3 regions of the Brevibacillus schisleri genome follow, and region 3 is predicted to be linked to each of the others. Evidence: riboswitches for the same ligand, from Rfam matches in the RefSeq annotation. Region 3 holds a riboswitch; each other region holds the start of a gene.
The links. A riboswitch is a leader RNA that binds a small molecule or an ion and turns the genes downstream of it on or off. The one in region 3 is predicted to bind S-adenosylmethionine.
Positions count from the first base shown of each region.

Region 1: linked by a shared signal. The riboswitch ahead of mtnK (S-methyl-5-thioribose kinase) and the one ahead of ACUUHJ_RS02850 (methionine ABC transporter ATP-binding protein) in region 3 are both predicted to bind S-adenosylmethionine.
Region 2: linked by a shared signal. The riboswitch ahead of ACUUHJ_RS20370 (aminotransferase class I/II-fold pyridoxal phosphate-dependent enzyme) and the one ahead of ACUUHJ_RS02850 (methionine ABC transporter ATP-binding protein) in region 3 are both predicted to bind S-adenosylmethionine.

Region 1 is NZ_JBVNDM010000001.1:5,513,228-5,517,157, forward strand. It holds gene mtnA (S-methyl-5-thioribose-1-phosphate isomerase) at 28-1,068, opposite strand; gene mtnK (S-methyl-5-thioribose kinase) at 1,065-2,294, opposite strand; SAM riboswitch class I at 2,428-2,573, opposite strand; gene ACUUHJ_RS26235 (anti-sigma factor) at 2,670-3,854, opposite strand; gene ACUUHJ_RS26240 (sigma-70 family RNA polymerase sigma factor) at 3,854-3,930, opposite strand, start outside.
Region 2 is NZ_JBVNDM010000001.1:4,319,140-4,323,069, reverse strand. It holds gene ACUUHJ_RS20385 (hypothetical protein) at 1-1,071, shown strand, start outside; gene ACUUHJ_RS20380 (DUF5665 domain-containing protein) at 1,081-1,422, opposite strand; gene ACUUHJ_RS20375 (pyridoxamine 5'-phosphate oxidase family protein) at 1,562-2,020, shown strand; SAM riboswitch class I at 2,095-2,214, shown strand; gene ACUUHJ_RS20370 (aminotransferase class I/II-fold pyridoxal phosphate-dependent enzyme) at 2,309-3,472, shown strand; gene ACUUHJ_RS20365 (trans-sulfuration enzyme family protein) at 3,469-3,930, shown strand, end outside.
Region 3 is NZ_JBVNDM010000001.1:541,939-545,868, reverse strand. It holds gene ACUUHJ_RS02860 (MetQ/NlpA family ABC transporter substrate-binding protein) at 1-632, opposite strand, end outside; gene ACUUHJ_RS02855 (methionine ABC transporter permease) at 693-1,358, opposite strand; gene ACUUHJ_RS02850 (methionine ABC transporter ATP-binding protein) at 1,359-2,372, opposite strand; SAM riboswitch class I at 2,473-2,588, opposite strand; gene ACUUHJ_RS02845 (Ger(x)C family spore germination C-terminal domain-containing protein) at 2,696-3,367, opposite strand; gene tnpB (IS200/IS605 family element RNA-guided endonuclease TnpB) at 3,473-3,930, opposite strand, start outside.

The DNA of each region.
Region 1 (3,930 bases), 5.0 Mb from region 3:
ATAGGCGAACGCATATAAAAATGTCTTTTATTTTTTGCTATTGCCGATCTCTTCCGGCTTGAAAATGCCCGTCTCGGTAACGATCGCTGTAATGTACTTCGCAGGCGTTACATCGAACGCAGGATTGTACACCTTGATATCATCTGGAGCTACCTGTTTGCCCAAGCCATGGGTAATTTCCTCGGCTGGACGCTCTTCAATCGGAATATCTGCGCCTGTCGGTGTGTCCAAATCGACGGAGGACAAGGGAGCTGCCACGTAAAAAGGAATGCCGTGAGCTTTTGCCAATACCGCTACCCCATACGTACCGATTTTGTTGGCGACATCGCCGTTCGCTGCTACGCGGTCTGTCCCCACGATGACAGCCTCTACTTTTCCTTGGGACATGACCATCGCCGCCATGTTGTCACAGATCAGCGTCACATCAATCCCTGCTTGCTGCAATTCGAATGCAGTAAGACGAGCGCCTTGTAGAACAGGACGGGTTTCATCCGCGTACACCTTCAGGTTCCAACCGCGTTCCTTTGCCAAATAAAAGGGAGCAGTAGCCGTACCGTACGCTGCTGTAGCCAATGCCCCTGGGTTACAGTGTGTGAGAATTCCCATACCGTCATGCAACAGAGTGAGCAGATGCTCCCCGATGGTTCGGCATACTTCAGCGTCTTCCTTTTGAATCGCCAATGCTTCATCGAGTATTGCCGCCTTCAACTCGGCAATCGACGCACCGCTTTCTTTTTCAACACGAGCCTTGATGCGATCCAACGCCCAGAACAGATTCACCGCTGTCGGACGGGAAGAGCCCAGGTAGTCTGCCTGCTGGTTCAGTTCCTGCCAAAACTCGTCGTAGTTACTCGCTTCACTGCCACGAATGCCCAGGTAGAGCCCGTAAGCTGCCGCCATGCCAATGGCTGGTGCGCCACGTACTTCCAAGCGTCGAATGGAACCCCATACTTGCTCGGAGGTGGTCAAGTTCAAATAGATCGTTTCTACTGGCAGACGCGTCTGGTCAAGCAGGACCAATGCGTCATTCTCCCACTTTACAGGTGCCAATTGAGTGCTGGTTGTCATACTGTTGTAGCCTCCTGGTAGTAGCGTTCAGTTACTGTGCGTACGATGTCCGTGATATCTGTCGATTCGTCGATGCCACCGCGACCGAGGATTAGCGCTTCTCCAATCGTGAGAGCGAGACGCTCTGCTTCAGCGCGAGTCTGGTCGTCTTCGATGGCATTCAGGTCCGCTACGCCTGCCAAGCCAATGACACGACGCAGGATTTTGCATCCGGCATAGCCTGCTGTATCCTGAATCAGGCGCTTCACATAGCTTTGCCACAGTCCTTCGACATGGGCGCTGCGCTCTTTGGCGTGCTTGTGCCAGAGTTGAACGAATTGCGAAACGAATTCATTCCAGACATCCTCGACCATTTCCAGTAAGTATTCGCGGTACGCTTCCCGTTCTCCTTGATCTTTTTGCAGACCGTGCTGTCCTGCGTAGTTGAGCAGCAGATTGGCTATAATCGCCCCAATGTCAAAGCCGATTGGGCCGTAGTAAGCGAACTCTGGATCGATTGCTTTTAAGCTGTTTTCCGTGATGAAAATACTTCCGGTATGCAAGTCACCATGCAGCAGCGCCTCCGAGCGCGTAAGGAAATCGTATTTCAGCTTGGCGATTTCCAGCTTCAGCGGCCTGTTGTTCCAGATCGCCTCGACCTCGCGGCGGATCAACGGGTTGAAGTCGTTGGTAGGCGCATTTTCATACGGATCGGTAAAGACGAGATCTTCTGTGATTTTGCATAATTCTGGATTTATGAATGTTCCGACTAGCGCTTTTTTAATGTACGGATGTGCACCCAGATCGGATGTGAAGAACAACGTTTGCGCGAGAAAACGGCCAATTTGCTTCGCGAATAGCGGATACCGCTTTCCTTCGATCAACCCTTTGCGCATGATGATGTGGTCCCCGACGTTTTCCATGACGGTCAACGCAAGTTCCCCATCGAAATGATACACCTGTGGCACCAGGTCCGGAACGTATTTGTGCTGAATGCGGAGTGCCTCGCTCTCGATGCGAGCCCGGTCAATCGTAAGCGGCCAGGATTCCCCCACAACGCGGGCAAAAGGCAGTGCTTGCTTAACAATGACGCTCTTACCCGTTGCTGGCTCTTGAATGTCAAAAACCAGATTGAGGTTGCCATCCCCGATTTCTCGGCTGGTCAGCTCTGCTCCTTCGCTAAAAAGATCTGGTATTCCTTTTACGTACTCCACTGCTTCCTGTTCAGTCAATGCGCGATATGCCATGATCCCAAAACTCCCCTCTACTTATTTTTCCTCTATCTCTACTTGTTTTGTTTGTGTCATGAGAGCAAAAAAGACCTCTTTTCCCGAAGAAAAGAGGTCGCTGTCGTCACGTGTAAGAACCGTGTTGATGTCCCCCTTATCTTCCAGACCACTTTTGTTTCTGCAGGAATTAGCACCGTGCATGTCGCCTATCGATCAGTCGCTTTCTCGCGTCTGAATGGCGTCATGTCGGTTGCCGGGTATCATCGGGCCAGTCCCTCCACCTTCTCTGGATAAGGTATCCAAAACGTATTCGGTTTTTGATTTAGTTTGAATCATACAACCAACGCTTCCACGATGTCAACACCCTTTTGTGCAAAAATTCGCACCTTGTTACTAGTAACTGTAATGTGTTCCTGATGCCGCAGGGCGATCCCAATTCCACCAGTCTACCTTGCCTAAAAGCGCTGCCGTTATTGACTTTTCGGCCTTGAGCTTCAGCAGTTCTTTCGTAGGTCCGGTGAGGACGGCGCCGTAGATTCGCACTCCGTTTTGCTGCATGTAGTTGAATCGTTCGGTTATCTGAGGGTCGCTACGAAACAGCAAAGATCTGCCGATATCGCGAGCCAGATCTTCTTGCTCAGATAAGTACTTCATCTCTTCCAAGTAGGCGGACATTCTTCTGTCCCCTTCCCCGTTTACCCGAATGGGCGCACCTCCGTAATCCAGTTCATGTTGCGCAAATCCCCACACGTACCCGGGACCGAGAAATCGATTGCCCTCTTCTTCTGCTTGCTTGCGCTCCACCCCTGTGTCTACCGCAAACCAAACTGTATCTTGTCCCGAAGAAGTAACATGGCGGGAAACCAGTTCATAGTACTCCTGATACGTCAAGAAGTGATCGAAGGAAATCGCGAGCTGAGAAACGGTCCCCTCTGGCAGCTTCTCCATCGTTGTCCAGGCAGGTGAAGTGAAAGACATCGTATCCTCCTTTTCCCCTTCTGTCGGATAACGGAAATACAGCTTCTGCTCCCTGACTCCATTCGTCCATTGCGGCCCAGCATTTACGTTCCACAGCACATTTGTACTTTCAAATCGCCCTGCATTCTTATCTTCCGACCCGACTCTCTCGCGAAGCTCCATGCTGATATTGCCGTACAGCAATCCGACCTTCGAACCACTACCGCCTACACTGACACCTGGTTGAGTAAAATTGACCATCGACTTTGCAACGCGGAACAGATCTTCATGCATCAGCGACCCCACCCAGCCATTCAGAATCAGCAACACAACACCGGCCAGAAAGGGAAGCCCTATGGTGAATCCTGCGTTGGACAACCGATTTTTCCATTTCCCCCGGCGAACAATGGCACGCTGTTTTTCAGCTGACAGTGTTTCAGACTGTTTGGTTTTCGCGTTGTCCGCTTCTGGTTCTGCCCCCAACAACAGCCTTTCCAACCGCTGTGCGTACTCTTCGTCAGCGGCTATCTCCTCCTCGAATTGTTTCGAATCTTCTTCCGCCATTTCCCCACGCAAATAAGCAAGCAACCTTTGCTCGCGATGATTCTCATCCTTGTTCATCACCGGATTTCCTCCCTCCACAACTGCCGCATCTTTTGTCGTCCCCGAAACAAGGAACGCTTGACGTCTGCCAGAT
Region 2 (3,930 bases), 3.8 Mb from region 3:
AACGAGTACTACAGCGATATTTGGCTGGAAGTGCGCCTGACAGAGAATGCTGAAGAAATCGTGAGCGTAAATGCCAAGACTGAAAATAACAAGGTGTACATAAAGGGGATTGTGACTTCGGAAGTCACCAAGGTGGTAGTGAAAAAGCCGAATTCCGACATCATTGAAGTCGTTCCGACCAACGAGCACTCTTTTACGGTCAGCTTTGAAGCTCCGGATGCATCCTATGATCCGTATGTAACCGTAAGTGCCTATGCAGGCAGCAAGCTGGTCGATAGCGAACAGGTAAAGATCGTTCCAAAAGCAGAAGAAGATCAGGAAATGATCATCCATACTATGTCTGTATTGGATGCGAAGAAAAAGGAATTAAAAGTAAAAGGAATTGTCAAGCAGGGGGCAGACAAAGTAACTGTCACCTATAATGGCGTGAAAAAAGACGCAAACGTGAAGAAGCTGTGGGATGGCGTAGGCAGCTTTACGGTTTCAGTAAAGGATGTACAAGCAGCAAAAGATCAAAAAGCCTTGATCGAGGTTTACGAGGACGGCAAGAAGGTTGATTCCGAGTCCGTTCAGGTAGAAATCGTTAACGCTCCTGACAAGGATCAAGCGACTGCATATGTCATTAAGGCGACTGCTGTAAACAATCCTGCCGCCAAGTCCATCCAGGTGAAGGGGACAGTAAGCGGCTGGAACAAAAAGGACGATGCTGAGCTGGTTGTGATCGCTCCTGACGGGAAGAAAAAAGAGATTAAACCAAATGACAAAGGTGAGTTCTCTTTGACGTTGTCTTACAAGAATCATTCCTTTAGTGCCAAATCGATTCAATTCGCATTGTATGAAGACGATAAGCTGATTAAGAAAGCTGACGTTGCACTTAGCACAAAGGTCATTGGCGAGCCTGTGAAGCCTACAGACGGCGATGAAGACGATGATGATGACAAAAAGAAAAAAGAAAAAGGGAAGCATAAAGATAAGCATCCCAACGGCAATGCGTATGGCTATTGGAAAAAGCACGGTAAGGAATGGAATGACGATCACGATGATGATGATCATGACGAGGACAGAGACTAGTCTCTATCATTAAGGCCGCTGCTTGTAAGTCTCGACGTACTCCACCAATTGTCTGATGTAATCCCCCAGAATAGGGATCGAAAGAAATTGCGTCAAGAGGGAGCCGAGGAAAGCCAAAACGATAGCAGTACCAATCGTCAATCCCAGACCCCGGGCAAGACCTGCGAGGAAATTGATCCAGAGCAGCTTGCGCGGGGCTGTGTAATTTTGGATCACATCTGCTAGTCGGATATCTTCTAAGAACATCGCAATTTTGTGCATCCGCTCATTTACCTTCCGAACTTCCTGAAGCTCTTCAAGTACTTGGTCAATTTGCTGCATGAGGCGATCTGTAGGCGTCAAGCTGTCCATCCCCTTCCATCAATCGGTATCGTTACCTACCAGTCTAGGGAAAAAGACAACCAGAATCAAGGTGGAGAGGAAACGTTTGCCTATCAGCAATGCGAAGGGTAAAATGAACGTACAAAACGTTTGAATAGGAGGCTTTGAAATGGCTGAAACTGTTTCCCAAACTCTTTCCGAAGATTTATTCAAGCTCTTGCAAAAAGAGCGTTTTGTTACCTTGGGCACAGTAGACCATGAGTCAGGAGCACCATCGCTCAGTTCCTTGTCCTGGACGTTTGCTGTCAGCGCCGATACGATTCGTTTTGCCGTGGATAATCGATCGCGTATTTTGGCTAATATTGCGAAGGAACCGCAGGTTGTCCTGCATTTGATCGGTGCCGGCTCGTCTTTCGCCATTAATGGTCGTGCTGTCGTTAAAACAGACCGCCTGGAAGGTGTTCCGCTCAAGCTGGCCATGGTAGAGATCAAAATTGAGGCTGTTCGCGATATTATGTTTTACGGTTCCCGTATTTCCGCAGAACCACAATATGAAAAGACGTATGACAAAAACGCAGCAGCAAAGCTGGACAATCAAGTGATGACCGCCCTGAAGGATGCAAATTAACGGGTGGAAATAAATTGTTGACAAGAATCCTGCCGATCCATTAGTATTAGGGTCAATCGAATTGAATAGCAATCTTCTTATCCAGAGCGGCGGAGGGACTGGCCCGATGATGCCCGGCAACCAATCACCTGTATTTTAACAGGGAGATAATGGTGCTAATTCCTGCAGAGTTATCAAACTCTGAAAGATGAGAAGGATTTGCTTACGGTGACGTAAACAAAGCCTTCTTTCAGAGGAAAGAGGGCTTTTTTGATGCCCTCGTACACTATTGGAGGGAGAGAAACAGACATGAAATTGGAAACAAAGTTAATTCAGGCGGGAGTAGGCAGAGACGAAAAAACAGGGGCGGTGAGCTTTCCTGTTTACTATGCAACGGCTTATCGTCATCCTGCCTTGGGCCAGAGCACTGGCTATGACTATACGCGCACAGCTAATCCTACTCGCACCATTTTGGAGGAGACCATCGCTATAGCGGAATCAGGAGATGCAGGATTCGCCTGCGCCTCGGGAATGGCTGCTGTTCATACCGTCATGGGCTTGTTTTCCAAAGGAGATCATCTGATTGTTTCGCTCGATCTGTACGGGGGAACCTATCGATTGTTCGAGCAAGTGCTCTCTCGTTACGGTCTGACGTTTTCGTACGTGGATTTGCGTGACATTGGTGCACTGAAAAATGCGATTCGCCCAGACACAAAGGCTATTTTCGTCGAGACACCAACCAATCCGCTCATGCAGATTACCGATATTCGAGCAGTAGCACATTTGGCGAAGCAGCGCAGTCTTTTGACGATTGTAGACAACACATTCTTAACCCCGTATTGTCAACGCCCGCTAGAGCTTGGTGCAGATATCGTCTTACATAGTGCGACCAAGTATTTGGCAGGACATAACGATGTGTTGGCTGGACTCATCGTAACAAGAGGAGAAGAGTTGTCGGAAAAAATCCGGTTTTTGCACAATTCAATCGGTGCTGTACTCGGCCCGCAAGATTGCTGGCTTCTCATTCGCGGGATGAAAACATTGGCATTGCGGATGGAGCGCCATCAATCCAATGCCTTGATTGTAGCGGAAAAGCTGCGTAAGCATCCGGCAGTAGCGGAGGTATTTTATCCGGGTCTGTCCGAGCATCCGGGACATGAGATCCAGGTGAATCAAGCGACAGGGCATAGTGGGATGGTATCGTTCCGCGTACGCGATGTGGAGCAGGTGGGATTGTTCCTGCAAAATCTGCAAATCGTGTCCTTTGCCGAAAGCCTGGGTGGTGTCGAGTCATTGTGTACGTATCCGGCGACGCAGACTCATGCGGATATCCCGCAAGAAGTCAGAGACCATGTCGGTGTTTGTGATCGCTTGTTGCGGCTGTCGGTTGGCATCGAGCATCCAGATGATGTCGTAGCCGATTTGTTTCAGGCCTTGAATGCTAGTTTGGTCGTAGGGGGGAGTGTACGATGAATTTTGCCACCAAGCTCCTCCACGGTTCCACTTGCATTGACCCGTTCACAGGTGCGTCGTCGGTTCCGATTTATCAAGCTTCTACGTTTCATCAGGCTGATATCGATCAGCCATGTGCATTCGATTATGCCAGATCAGGCAATCCGACCAGGCAGGCTTTGGAAGAAGGCATTGCGACTCTGGAAGGAGGCGCACGCGGTTTCGCGTTCTCATCTGGCATGGCTGCCATTTCCAGCGTTTTCATGCTGTTTTCTGCCGGAGATCATATTGTAGTGGCGGAAGATGTATACGGTGGCACGTTTCGGTTTTTGACCAAGGTATTGTCGAGAATGGGCATCTCTGTAACGTTCGTGGATGCGACAGAGACAGAAGCCGTTCGTGCGGCCATTACACCGGCAACGAAAGGGGTTTACCTGGAGACCCCCTCCAATCCCACCTTAAAGGTGACAGATATTGCA
Region 3 (3,930 bases):
GTGTTGATCAGCGCCAAATCTACTTCTTCCAGAACGCGCGGCAGCATTGCTGCTTCTACTTCTTTGAATTTCAGGTTTTTCTTGTTCTCAACAACATCTTTCACTGTACCGCTGATGCCAGCGCCTTCTTTCAGCTTGATCAAGCCGTTTTTCTCCAAGAGTGCGAGTGCGCGACCGCTGTTTGTCGGGTCGTTTGGCAGCGCGATTGTTGCGCCATCAGCTAATTCATCTACAGATTTAATTTTTTTGCTGTAAGCGCCGAATGGCTCGATGTGTACAGCCACTACTGGCACCAGGTTCATGTTTTGTCCTTTATTGAAGTCTTCCAGGTAAGGCTTGTGCTGGAAGAAGTTTGCGTCGAGTTGTTTCTCGTTCACTTGAACGTTAGGTTGTACGTAATCAGTGAACTCTTGGACTTCCAAGTTCACGCCTTGTTCTTTCAGTTTTGGTTGAATGAACTTCAAGATTGCTGCATGTGGAACGGGAGAAGCGCCTACCTTCAATGTTACTTCCTGTTTTCCGCCTTGTGCGCCGCCTTCAGCTGGAGCAGGTGCTGTTTCGGTTTTGCCTCCGCAAGCTGCCAAAGAAAATGCCAACACAGTAGAAAGTACAGATACGACTAGCTTTTTCATGAATGATTTCCCCCTTGCATGTATTTCATCTTATTTTTTGAAAATCTATATGGAAAGATCCTACTTACGGCTGAATTTCAGAACCAGACGGTCCCCCAGCGATTGTAAGATCTGTACCATCACCAGCAAAATAACCACAGTCACAACCATAACATCGGTTTGGAAACGCTGATAACCGTATCGGATCGCCAAGTCACCCAAACCACCACCGCCAATTACCCCAGACATCGCCGTGTAGGAGACCAGTGTTACCGTCGTGATCGTAATACCCGCGATCAGACCGGATCTAGACTCTGGCAAAAGGACGTTCCAGACGATCTGCCAATTGGAAGCACCCATAGATTGTGCGGCCTCAATCACGCCCTTATCAATCTCACGCAGGGAGGTTTCCACCAAACGTGCGAAAAACGGAGCGGCACCAAATACGAGCGGCGGAATGGCACCCAGTACACCAAGTGAAGTTCCTACGATCATTTTCGTTACTGGAATCAGCAAGATCATCAGAATAATAAATGGTACCGAGCGCAATACATTGACAACGAATGATGCAATCGTATAAAAAGTGCGGTTTTGCAAAAGCTGTCCGCGAGAAGTCAAAAACAAAATGATGCCCAACGGCAAACCAATCAGGACGGTAAACAGAGTGGAGAAGCCCAGCATCGTGAGGGTGTCCATCGTACCTTCGCCGATTTCAGCCCAATCCACATTTACGAATGTCCAGTCCATTTATATCACCTCTACTTCCAAGCCACGTTGGCGCAGCGTCTCGATGGTCTTTTGATTCTGTGTGACATCGCCTTCCAGCTCGATCACTAGCTGACCATACGGCGTATCTTTCATGCGAGAAATCGTTCCCTGCAAAATACTGAATACCGTACCAGTCTCTTGCATGGTTTGGAAAAGGATCGGCTGGTATGTTTTTTCTCCAAGGAAGGTGACACGAGCAATCGTGCGGGTCCCCGAAGCCTTTTCGTGCTCGACCGCTTCGCGCAGCTCTGTAGAATCGGCTACTTGCTCCACGAATTCTTGTGTCGTTAGATGCTTTGGACGAAGGAATACATCCAGTACGTTACCCGACTCGACGATCTTTCCTCCATCAATCACGCCGACACGATCACAAATGGAGCGAATGACGTGCATCTCGTGGGTAATCAACACAATGGTCAGGCCCAGCTTGCGGTTGATGTCCAAGAGCAGTGCCAGAATGGAGTTCGTCGTCTGCGGATCGAGAGCCGATGTCGCTTCGTCGCAGAGCAGCACTTTTGGATCATTCGCGAGCGCACGGGCGATCCCGACACGCTGCTTCTGTCCGCCAGACAGCTGAGACGGATATTTGTCCTTATGTGCCTCCAAGCCAACCAGCTTCAGCAGCTCGTTTACTTTCTTATCAATCTCTGCCTTCGAACGCTTTGCCAGCTTGAGCGGAAAAGCAACATTTTCGCCGACCGTCGAAGAAGACAGCAAGTTGAAATGCTGAAAAATCATGCCGATTGCGCGGCGCTTTTCTTGCAGCTTTCCTTCATCCAGCTTCGTCAAATCGACGCCGTCCACAATAACTTCCCCCGAAGTTGGGCGCTCCAGCAAATTGATGCACCGGATCAACGTACTTTTCCCTGCACCAGAGTGTCCGATAATCCCGTATATTTCGCCTTGCTCTATGGAAAGGTCGATCCCCGTTAATGCTGGGATGGTTTTACCTTGTACTTGATAGCTTTTATGCAAATGACGCAGTTGGATCAACGCATCCACCTCCCGACCATAATCTTGATAAAAATATAAAAACCCCTTTTTCATAAACGAAAAAGGGGCTGCAACGCAATGTATACGTTCGCATCCACCCTTCTCATCTACACAAGATCCAAAAATCCTGTAGGAATTGGCACCGCGACGTTCATTCGAAAATGAACCGGCTGCCGGGCTTCATAGGGCCTGTCCCTCCGCCTCTCTTGATAAGAAAGATATCTACGTATATTATGTTCGTTTTTTCTATTTCTTGTTGATACAAAACGGATTATATCCTTTTTGAAAATATCACGTCAATAGTAATAGCAGGAAAAAGTTTTTTAATCCATGACGCCGTTGCGGATGATGGTTGACTTTACGTGAAAGCGAAATGTCGCGTCTTTGAACATCTTTCTCCATTCAGCCTGCGTCATATTTGCCTTCCCTCTTCTATTTGAGCGATACACGATCCCGAAACCAGCGGGATCGACATTGAGATCCTGCAATTTGTGGACTACTTTCTGCAGTTCTTTTCCGAGCTCTTCTTCCAGTGCATGTTCCATGATTTTCATCAACCTGGCATTCTCTAGTTTCAGCGGGAGGGTTAATTCCAAAATCCGCGCATTTAATCGGATGTGAATATCAAAGATCGGGGGAGATACTTGGGTCAGCTCGATTTTTGAATGGCTGGAAATCGTATCAAAGACAAGCTGCACACGGTCTTTTTTACTTCCGCGATTCTTGGTTACCTCACCAAAAATATGAGCAGGGACAGAAGTATCGCCAATGCGGAATTTTCCATGCATGAGCTTGATTAAAAAGGCTTCCTTGGGTGTGATCCACCCTACATAACGCTCCCCTCGAAATAATGCGATCCCCTTGATTTGCAGCTCATTTCCCTTTCTTGCAATGAACGGCATGATCGGGTCGATTCCTTTGTCATAATAAGACCGAAAAAACTCATGCATAGTGGGAGACGGAATTTTTTCCCCTTCAATATTTTGCTCAATCATACGGTTTGACACTCCCCATGCCTAAAGGCGGGGGATTCTTGGGTAGTCACTCCTAACGGAGTGAATTTTACCAAGCTATCCCTGTGTGTCCCACAGTTTAGTTGACTACGCCAACAATCGAAGTCCTTCTTGCTCGATATTGATCGCAGCGTTTTGGTCACGATCATGTTGCACGCCACAGTGCGGGCATATCCAACTGCGCAAGTTGAGACTTTTCACTTCTTTGTTGCGGTATCCACAGTTTGGAGTTGAGCAGAGCTGGCTTGAAGGAAATTGTTTTCCAACAATAGAGACCTTTCTTCCATACCATTCTGCCTTATACTCCAACATCGTACGAAACATAGACCACGAAGCATCTGCAATGGATTTGGCTAACTTGTGATTTTTGACCATATTTTCCACTTGCAAGTCCTCCAAACAGATCACTTGGCTCTCGTTGATCAGCTTGGTTGACAGCTTATGTAGGAAATCGTTACGGGTATTTGCAATTTTTTCGTGGAGTATAGCTACTTTGGTACGCGCCTTGTTCCGGTTGTTGCTGCCTTTTTTTCTACGAGATTGAA